2 regions of the Pseudarthrobacter sp. B4EP4b genome follow, and region 2 is predicted to be linked to the other one. Evidence: predicted binding sites of a transcription regulator. Region 2 holds the regulator's gene; the other holds the start of a gene.
The links. The regulator LexA, encoded in region 2, represses DNA repair genes until DNA is damaged. The targets are predictions, from matches to a motif close to TCGAACANNTGTTCGA.
Positions count from the first base shown of each region.

Region 1: a site for LexA is predicted at 1,863-1,878, ahead of FNL14_RS21715 (DUF6504 family protein). Genes of this name have one in related genera too.

Region 1 is NZ_VHIJ01000072.1:9,936-14,230, forward strand. It holds gene FNL14_RS21695 (SOS response-associated peptidase) at 1-512, shown strand, start outside; gene FNL14_RS21700 (VOC family protein) at 538-960, opposite strand; gene FNL14_RS21705 (chorismate mutase) at 980-1,300, shown strand; gene FNL14_RS21710 (hypothetical protein) at 1,318-1,707, opposite strand; gene FNL14_RS21715 (DUF6504 family protein) at 1,916-2,251, shown strand; gene FNL14_RS21720 (DNA polymerase III subunit alpha) at 2,248-4,295, shown strand, end outside.
Region 2 is NZ_VHIJ01000050.1:27,625-31,919, forward strand. It holds gene FNL14_RS17745 (ATP-dependent DNA helicase) at 1-1,652, shown strand, start outside; gene lexA (transcriptional repressor LexA) at 1,733-2,467, opposite strand; gene FNL14_RS17755 (LysM peptidoglycan-binding domain-containing protein) at 2,848-3,204, shown strand; gene FNL14_RS17760 (histidinol-phosphate transaminase) at 3,274-4,295, shown strand, end outside.

The sequences.
Region 1 (4,295 bases), on a different contig from region 2:
CCCGGAGCGAATCCGTGCTGGAGAAACCGGCGTTCCGAAAAGCCGTTCAGTCACGCCGGTGCGCTGTCCCCGCGGACGGCTACTACGAATGGAAGCAGGGGCCCGGGAAGTCGAAGCAGCCCTACTACGTGCATCCGGGAGAGGGCCGCGGCCTGGTTTTCGCCGGGCTGTACGAGTGGTGGAAGGATCCGGCGTGGCCGGCGGGGGAGCCGGGCGGCTGGGTGTTATCCACGTCCATCCTCACCACTGACACGCCGCCGCCCGGAAGCGAAGAGACGGTGTTCGGCAAGCTGACGGCACTGCACGACCGGGTTCCGCTGCCGATGGACAAATCCACCATGGAAGCGTGGCTGGACCCGCAGGCGGACGATGCAGCCGGGCTGGTGGACCTGGTCCGGTCCGGGGTCAAGGATGTGGCGTCGGATTGGCACGTTGACTCAGTAGGCAAGGACGTGGGGAATGTGCGCAACAACGGGCCGGAGCTGATCCGCCCGGTGGAAGCACTCTTCTAGCAGCCCCACCCGCGGGGGACGGGAGCTAAACGGTGACCGTACCGTCGTGGTCCACTGTCCAAGTGGGGTTGTACGCCACTTCCCAGCGGAAGCCGTCAGGGTCTGCGAAGTAGCCGGTGTACCCGCCCCAAGGCTGGGTAATCGGCTCGGCAATGATTTCGGCGCCGGCCGCCGCTGCTTCTGCCATGACCCGGTCCACGTCCTCAGTGCCGGGAAGGTTGTGGCTCAGTGTGATGCGGGGGACGGGACCGGGGGCACTGACGCCGGCATCGGCCTGCATCTGGCGGACGTCCCAGAGCGACAGCATCAGGCCGCGGTTCACCTGGATGAACACCACTTCCCCCGGAACCTCACGGTGGACCGGCCAGCCCAGGCCGTCAACATAGAACGCGCGGGACGCCGGAACGCTGCGGACCCCCAGGGAAATGAAGTCGACTCTTGGCTGCATGGTTCGATACTGTCAGAGGATGGCGACAATTCAAGGGAACGATCGAGACGCTTTGGCCGACAAGGAACAGCTCGCTGCCGTCCGGATTGCCGTGGACGAAGTGGATGAGCAGATTGTCACCCTGATCGCCCGCCGCGAGCGCCTGATCCGGATCGCCGGAACGCTCAAGGGCGATGACGCAGAGGTGCGCGCTCCGGGGCGGGTGGAACGGATCATTGAACACGTCCGGTCCGCAGCCGAGAAGAAGGACATCGACCCGGACATCGTCGAGTCCACCTACCGGGCCATGATCTCCGGTTTCATCGAACTCGAACTCCGGGTCCACAAAGAAAACAGCTGAGCCGCCCGACCCAGCTGTTACAGGTTCTCCTCCACGGGAACACCTGACTGGAATTCCCGGCCGTCAGCCTCACTGAAGCCGGTCATCACGTGCCCCTCGCCGAGGCCATTGATCGCTGCCATGGGGAAGTGGCCGGTGATGGTGCTGTCCGAGTGGCTGACGCCTGAGAGATCGTAGTTTTCCTCGCAACTCTGGTCATGGTTGAACGAGAAAAAGGAAATTGGTTTCCCGTTCATGAACTCGATGCCCAGGCGCCGCTGGGACGAGTAGTCCGGACTGGCAGCCACAAGCCCCACCACGTAGGCACCGGAACCGGGGATGCTGCCGTCCAGATCGAATGTTGCCACAAGGGTGGAGTCCTGGGCCTTGATGCTGACCTGCTTGAGGAGTGCGTCATGGGTGCTCATGGCACAATCCTGCTCCCTGCCGTTCGGTCCGTCCACCCCTGAAGGCTGACGGAAATGGAAGCCGAGGACGCATCCGGGGCATTCCCCTTCCCCCTGGACCTGCGCCCCGTCCTTTGTCTATGCGGGGGCTTCAGGGAGGCGTAGACTGGTTCTGTTCGAATATATATTCGAACAGATTCTGTTCTAACTTTTGCATCCGGGAGGCGCCATGGGCATGTTCAGCGAATCCGTGGACGTCTCCTGCACCCCTGAGGGCCATCCGGTTGCTGTTGTCTGGGCCGGACGTTCCTATTCGGTGTGTGCCGAGCCTGTGCGCTGGTACGAGCGCAGGCAATGGTGGGCAGAAGAAACCCGTGCACCGCTGGGCAGCGGCCCCGGCCTGGTGGACCACGAAATCTGGCGGGTCCAGGTGCTGCCTTCAGCTCCAGGCTCCGGCTTGGCTGAACAGGGAGAGCCGCTCACCCTTGACCTGACCCGCCATATCCGCAGCGGCCGCTGGCGCATCCTGCGGATCCATGACGCACTCCGACCCAGAACAGCATGAGCTTCACGCACCTTCACGTCTCCACCGCATTCAGCGCCCATTATGGAGTGTCCTGGCCCGAGGAACTGGCACAGGTGGCTGCTGCTGACGGTGCCACCGCGCTCGCCTGCACTGACCGGGACGGCCTGTACGGGACCATCAAGCACCTCAAGGCGTGTATGGCCGCCGCCATTGACCCCATCGTGGGGGTGGACCTTGCGGTCTATGACGACGACGGTGATCACCGCACGCAGCTGGCAGGCCGTGTGGTGGTACTCGCCCGCGGCAACAACAACGGTGCCGGCTACCGCGCCCTGTGCCGGCTGGTGTCCGACGCCCATGCCCGCACTTCGGGAAAATCCGGGGGAGTTGTGCCAGTGGCCGTGACCCGTGCCGAACTTGCCTCCCGCACCCTGGATCCCCAAACCCTTAAACCCGTGCTGATGGTGCTGATAGGCCCGGATTCCGACGTCGGCCGGGCCATGGGCGGGCGGCGTTACCTGCGCCCGCGCACCCTTTTCAAGCAATGGCTGGACGCCATGCCCGCTGGAACTGTGGTGGCCGAGATCGTGTCCCAGCTCAGCGCCCCGGGATCCCCCCTGAGCACGGCACACGCCGTCCGGATGCTCAAACTCGCCGAAGAACACAGCATCCCGGCAATCCTCACCAACGCGGTCCGGTATTGCGCGGAGGACGGAGCGGCAACCGCAGACGTCCTGGATTCAGCCCGGACCCTGAAATCCCTTCCGGAACTGGCCCAGGAACCACTGCTGCAACCCAACGGCCAGGCCTGGCTGAAATCCGCGCGGCAAATGCTTCAGCTGGGGAAGGAAATCATCTCCGCTGCCGGCTACGGCGCAGAAGACCTCAACAGGCTCATGGCACAAACAGAGGCGCTCGCCGATGTGTGCAGGATAGATCCCGAAGCGGACATGGGGTGGAAGCAGCCGGTAGTGCCGGAAGCCGCGGTCATCGGGATCAGCCAGGACCCTCACGTGGAGCTGATGCAGCGCTGCCAGGCCGGGATTGGCAGGAGGTTCCCCGGAATTGCCGGCAACAGCGAAAAGGAAATGCTCCATCGGCTTGACCACGAGCTGGGCATCATCCGGAACCTGGGGTTCTCCTCCTACTTCCTCACAGTGGCAGAGGTTTCGCGCATGATCCAGGACATGGGGGTGCGGGCAGCCGCCAGGGGATCCGGAGCCTCCAGCCTCGTCAACTACCTCATTGACGTCAGCCAGGTAAATCCGCTGCAGCACGACCTCATCTTCGAACGGTTCCTCTCCCAGGACCGGGCCACCTTGCCGGATATTGATATCGACGTTGAGAGCGCCGAACGGCATAACGTGTACCACCGGATTTTCGAGCGGTTTGGCAAAGAGCGGGTCACGCTCATGAGCATGCAGAACGGTTACCGGGCACGCGGTGCTGTGCGGGACGCCGGCCTTGCCCTGGGAATGGATGACGGCGACGTGGGGGACATCGCCAAGCAGTTGTGGCGGTTCTCTGCTTCAAAGTTCCGGGAAGCCTTGCAGGAGAAGCCCGAGCTGAGGGAATTTGCCGGCCGGGTGGAACAGCGGGATTCCCACGGCAACCAGCAACTTGACCTGCTGGTGGACCTGACCGAACGCCTGGACCGGTTGCCACGGCACATCTCCATGCATCCGTGCGGCGTGATCCTGGGGGACGCCACCCTGCTGGACCGCACCCCGGTCCAGCCCAGCGGGCTTGGACTGCCCATGAGCCAGTTCGATAAGCACGACATGGATCCCATGGGCATGCTCAAGCTCGACGTCCTGGGCGTCAGGATGCAGAGCGCCATGGCATTTGCAGTCCGGGAGATCATCCGCATCCATCCCTCCAAAAAGGAAGTGGTGGCTGCCGGCAAGCATCCTTCAGGCCCTGACGGGTCAGGGCCTGACTTCATTGCAGACAACGGCCACATCGACCTCAACGCCATTCCGCTGGATGATGAGCCCACCTTTGAACTCATCCGGAGCACCCACACCCTGGGCTGCTTCCAGATCGAGTCCCCCGGGCAGCGCGAGCTGATCGGCAAGATGGC
Region 2 (4,295 bases):
GTTTTCCCTCCGAGGAGCCCGCCGAGGGGCAGCTGTTCTCCCTGGGGGAGGACACCAGCGTGCCGCACTTTGCGGCGGCCGTAGGCGGTCCTTCCTCCCAGCTGGGCAAGGAAGTGGTCCGGCTGCGGGAGTGGGCGGAGAAAACCACCACCGGCGACCGGGATGAGCTCCTGCCCGGCGTCACCGACCGCGCCTGGCGGCAGGTCTCCGTCACGTCCATGGAATGCCTGGGAGCGCAGAAATGCCCGATGGCGGCGGAATGCTTCAGCGAACTGGCCCGCCAGAATGCCGCCGAAGCCGACGTTGTGGTCACCAACCATGCCATGCTCGCGGTCAGCGCCTTCGAAGGACTGGCCGTGCTGCCTGAGTACGACGTGGTGGTTGTTGACGAGGCCCATGAACTCCAGGACAGGGTGACGGGTGCTGTCTCCGGGCAGCTTTCGGTGGCCATGGTCCACGCCGCTGCGGCCGGCGCCCGCAAGCACACCGCCATTACCGTGGACGCCCTCAATGCCGCCGCCGCAAACCTGGAGGTGGCTCTGGCTGGCGTCCCCAACGGGCTGCTGCCGAACGGTCTGAACGACGAGCAGCTGGACTGCGTTGACCAGCTGCGTGAGGCCTGCCGGGCCGCCCTGTCTGATTCCAAGGGGGACAGCAGTACAACGGCCGACGGCGGGCGGCAGCTTGCGCGCTCCCGCTTGATGCTCATCCTGGAACTTTGTGAACGCCTCCTGGCAGCCCGGGAGAACAGGGAAGTGGTGTGGTTCTCCCGCGCCAGCTCCTTTGATCCGCAACAGGGATATTCGCAGCCGGATGAAACGGCTCCTGCGCTGATCAACGTTGCTCCGTTGTCCGTAGCCGGGCGGCTGCGTGAGGGCCTGTTCGAAGGGCACACGGTGGTGCTGACGTCTGCAACGCTCGCCATCGGCTCGGCATTTGAGCCCGCAGCGGGCGGCTTGGGCCTCGTGGGTGAGGGCGCACCCAGCTGGACCGGCGTTGATGTGGGATCGCCCTTCGACTACCCCAAACAGGGCATCCTCTACGTCGCGGGCCACCTTCCCAAGCCTGGCCGCGGAGTTTCCCCGGAGGCACTGGCCGAACTCGAAGCACTCATCCGGGCGTCCAACGGCGGTGCGCTCTGCCTGTTTTCGTCCCGGCGCGCGGCGGAGGAAGCGGCCGACGCGCTGCGGCCGAAGCTGGGGATGACCATCCTCTGCCAGGGCGACTCCACCATGACGGCGCTGGTGAAGCAGTTCGCAGACGAACCCGATACCTGCCTGTTCGGCACCATGTCGCTGTGGCAGGGCGTGGATGTTCCTGGCGGGGCCTGCCGGCTGGTGGTCATCGACCGGATTCCGTTCCCCCGCCCCGATGACCCCCTGATGACCGCACGGTCCCGTGCTGTGGCGCAAGCCGGCGGCAACGGCTTTATGTCTGTCTCGGCCACGCACGCTGCGATCCGACTGGCACAGGGAGCCGGACGCCTGATCCGCTCCACCGGGGACAAAGGCGTGGTGGCAGTGCTGGATTCCAGGCTTGCCACTGAACGGTACGCGGGATTCCTTCGCGGGGCCCTGCCGCCCTTCTGGCCAACCACGGACCGGAAGACGGCGATTGCGGCCCTCGAACGGCTGGCAGGGGAGAACGCCTGACGGCAGCACCTTCACTTTGCCGGCAGCGCCTTCGCGCTGCCGGCAACGGGCTGATATCGCTGTTTAGCTGATGCCGCTGCCTAGAGCGAGCGGAGTACTGAGACGACCTTGCCCATGATGGTGGCGTGGTCGCCCAGGATGGGTTCGTACTGGGTGTTCTGCGGCAGCAGCCACGTGTGGCCATCACGCTGGCGGAAGGTCTTGACCGTGGCTTCGTCGTCCAGCAATGCCGCGACGATATCGCCATTCGCGGCGTCCGCCTGGCGGCGCACCACTACCCAGTCGCCGTCGCAGATTGCGGCGTCCACCATCGAATCGCCAGCCACCTTGAGCATAAACAGTTCCCCCTGGCCCACCAGCTGCCGGGGGAGCGCCAGGACATCCTCCACCACCTGGTCGGCAAGTATAGGACCGCCGGCGGCGATCCGGCCCACGAGGGGAACCATGGCAGTGTCCATGGCGGTGGGAAGTTGGGTCACTGTGGCGCTGGTGCCCGGCAAGAGGGCGGACGGCTCCGATGCCGGCTTGGGGGCACCCCCGTCAAGCGTCAGGGGCATCAGCACCTCCATGGCGCGGGGCCTTTTCGGGTCGCGGCGGAGGTAGCCGAGTTTTTCCAGCTGCGACAGCTGGTGGGTGACGCTGGAGAGGCTGGCCAGGCCCACGGTATCGCCGATTTCCCGCATGGACGGCGGATAGCCGTTGTCATTAACCGAGCGCTGGATGGTTTCGAGGATTTTCTTCTGCCGCGGCGTCAGGCCCTTGGCGGTCTTCTTCGGTTGGGAGGTTGCCCTGCCCCCGGCGGCTGCTGCTGCCATATTCGCCAATGCCTTTCAGTTTGCCCCGGCATTTCGGCCCGGACCCGGAGTAGCCGCCGTAATTGTCAGACCCTGCTGATCAACTTCAGAGGTGGTTGTTCTTGTCTTCAAAGCTAGGCCAGCCACATGGCATTTTCAAACATTTGTTCTAGCGAGTCTCGACATTATTCGTTGATAAGTGCTAAAACAGAGAAAGCAAAGTTCGAACATTTGTTCTACTCCGCGTGAAGCCATTCGAAGATCCGGATCAGTTCCGGGCGCATCGGGGGCAGCTGGGAAGGACATCGGGCAGCACGGTCAGGTCCAGGAGGGCTCAGTTCATGTCAGCTACATCCGCTTCACAGGGTTCACGTCCGCAGCTTCTTTCGGTGCATCAACTGATGTCGCAGCCGGTCCGCCGGCAGCCCGATCGTCCCGCGCCCCAGCCGCCGCTGCGGCTCACCCGCCGCGGGAAGGTGGTTCTGATCGGCATCCCCCTGGTGCTGCTGGCGGCTCTGCTGCTCTCCCTGGCAGGCTTCTTCAACTCGCCGGCCAAGGCCTCGGATTCCGCCGCAGACCTTTCCATTACCCCCACGGTCACCGTCACCGTGCAGCCGGGCCAGTCGCTGTGGGCCATTGCCGGAACCGTTGACCCGGAGCGGGATGCGCGGGATGTGGTGGCGGACATCGTGCAGCTCAACAACCTGAGCGCCGGAGCGGTGCACCCCGGGCAGCAGCTCTACGTGCCCACGCGCTAGCTGCACGCTGAGCGCGAACAGGGCGCTGTCACATTTTCCGGTCTCCTGCACGGGCACTAAACTGTTCAGGTGAATGACCAGCTAGAGCGCCTGAACCGGCTTCCCCTCCGCAACAACCTTCGTGGGTTGACCCCTTACGGTGCGCCCCAGCTGGATGTCCCCATCCTCCTCAATGTCAACGAGAACACCCATGGCGTTCCCGCGGACGTCCGCGCGGCCATCAGCGCCGCAGTAACGGAAGCTGCCGCAGGCCTGAACCGCTACCCGGACCGGGAATTTACCGAGCTGCGCAAGGCCCTGGCGGAGTACTTGGGGCACGGGCTGGATGAGTCGAACGTCTGGGCGGCCAACGGCTCCAACGAGGTTCTCCAGCAGATCCTCCAGGCTTTCGGCGGACCCGGCCGCACGGCACTGGGCTTCCCGCCCACGTACTCCATGTACCCGCTGCTGGCCAGTGGCACGGACACCGAATACATCGTGGGTGACCGGGCGGAGGGCTACGGCCTCAGCGCGGAATCGGCCGCCCTGCAGGTCAAGGAACTGCAACCCAATATTGTTTTCCTTTGCTCTCCAAACAACCCCACTGGAACCGGCCTTGGGCTCGACGTGGTGGAGGCGGTGTACGAGGCCGGCGAAGCCAGCCAGACGATTGTCATTGTGGACGAGGCGTACCATGAGTTCGCCCACGACGGAACGCCCAGCGCTCTCACCCTCCTGCCAGGCCGCGAACGGCTGATTGTCTCGCGCACCATGAGCAAGGCCTTCGCCTTGGCGGGGGCGCGCCTCGGCTACATGGCCGCGGCACCGGAAGTCACCGATGCCCTGCGCCTGGTCCGGCTGCCGTACCACCTGTCCGCCATCACCCAGGCCACCGCGCTGGCAGCCCTTCAGCACCGCGAGGCCCTGATGGCGGACGTTGAGGACATCAAAGAACAGCGCGACAGGATCGTGGTGGAGCTGACCAGGATGGGCCTGAAGCCCGCCGCCTCGGACTCCAACTACGTGTTCTTCGGCGGGCTCGAGAACCCGCACCAGGTCTGGCAGGAGCTGCTCGAGGCCGGTGTGTTGATCCGCGACGTCGGGATCCCGGG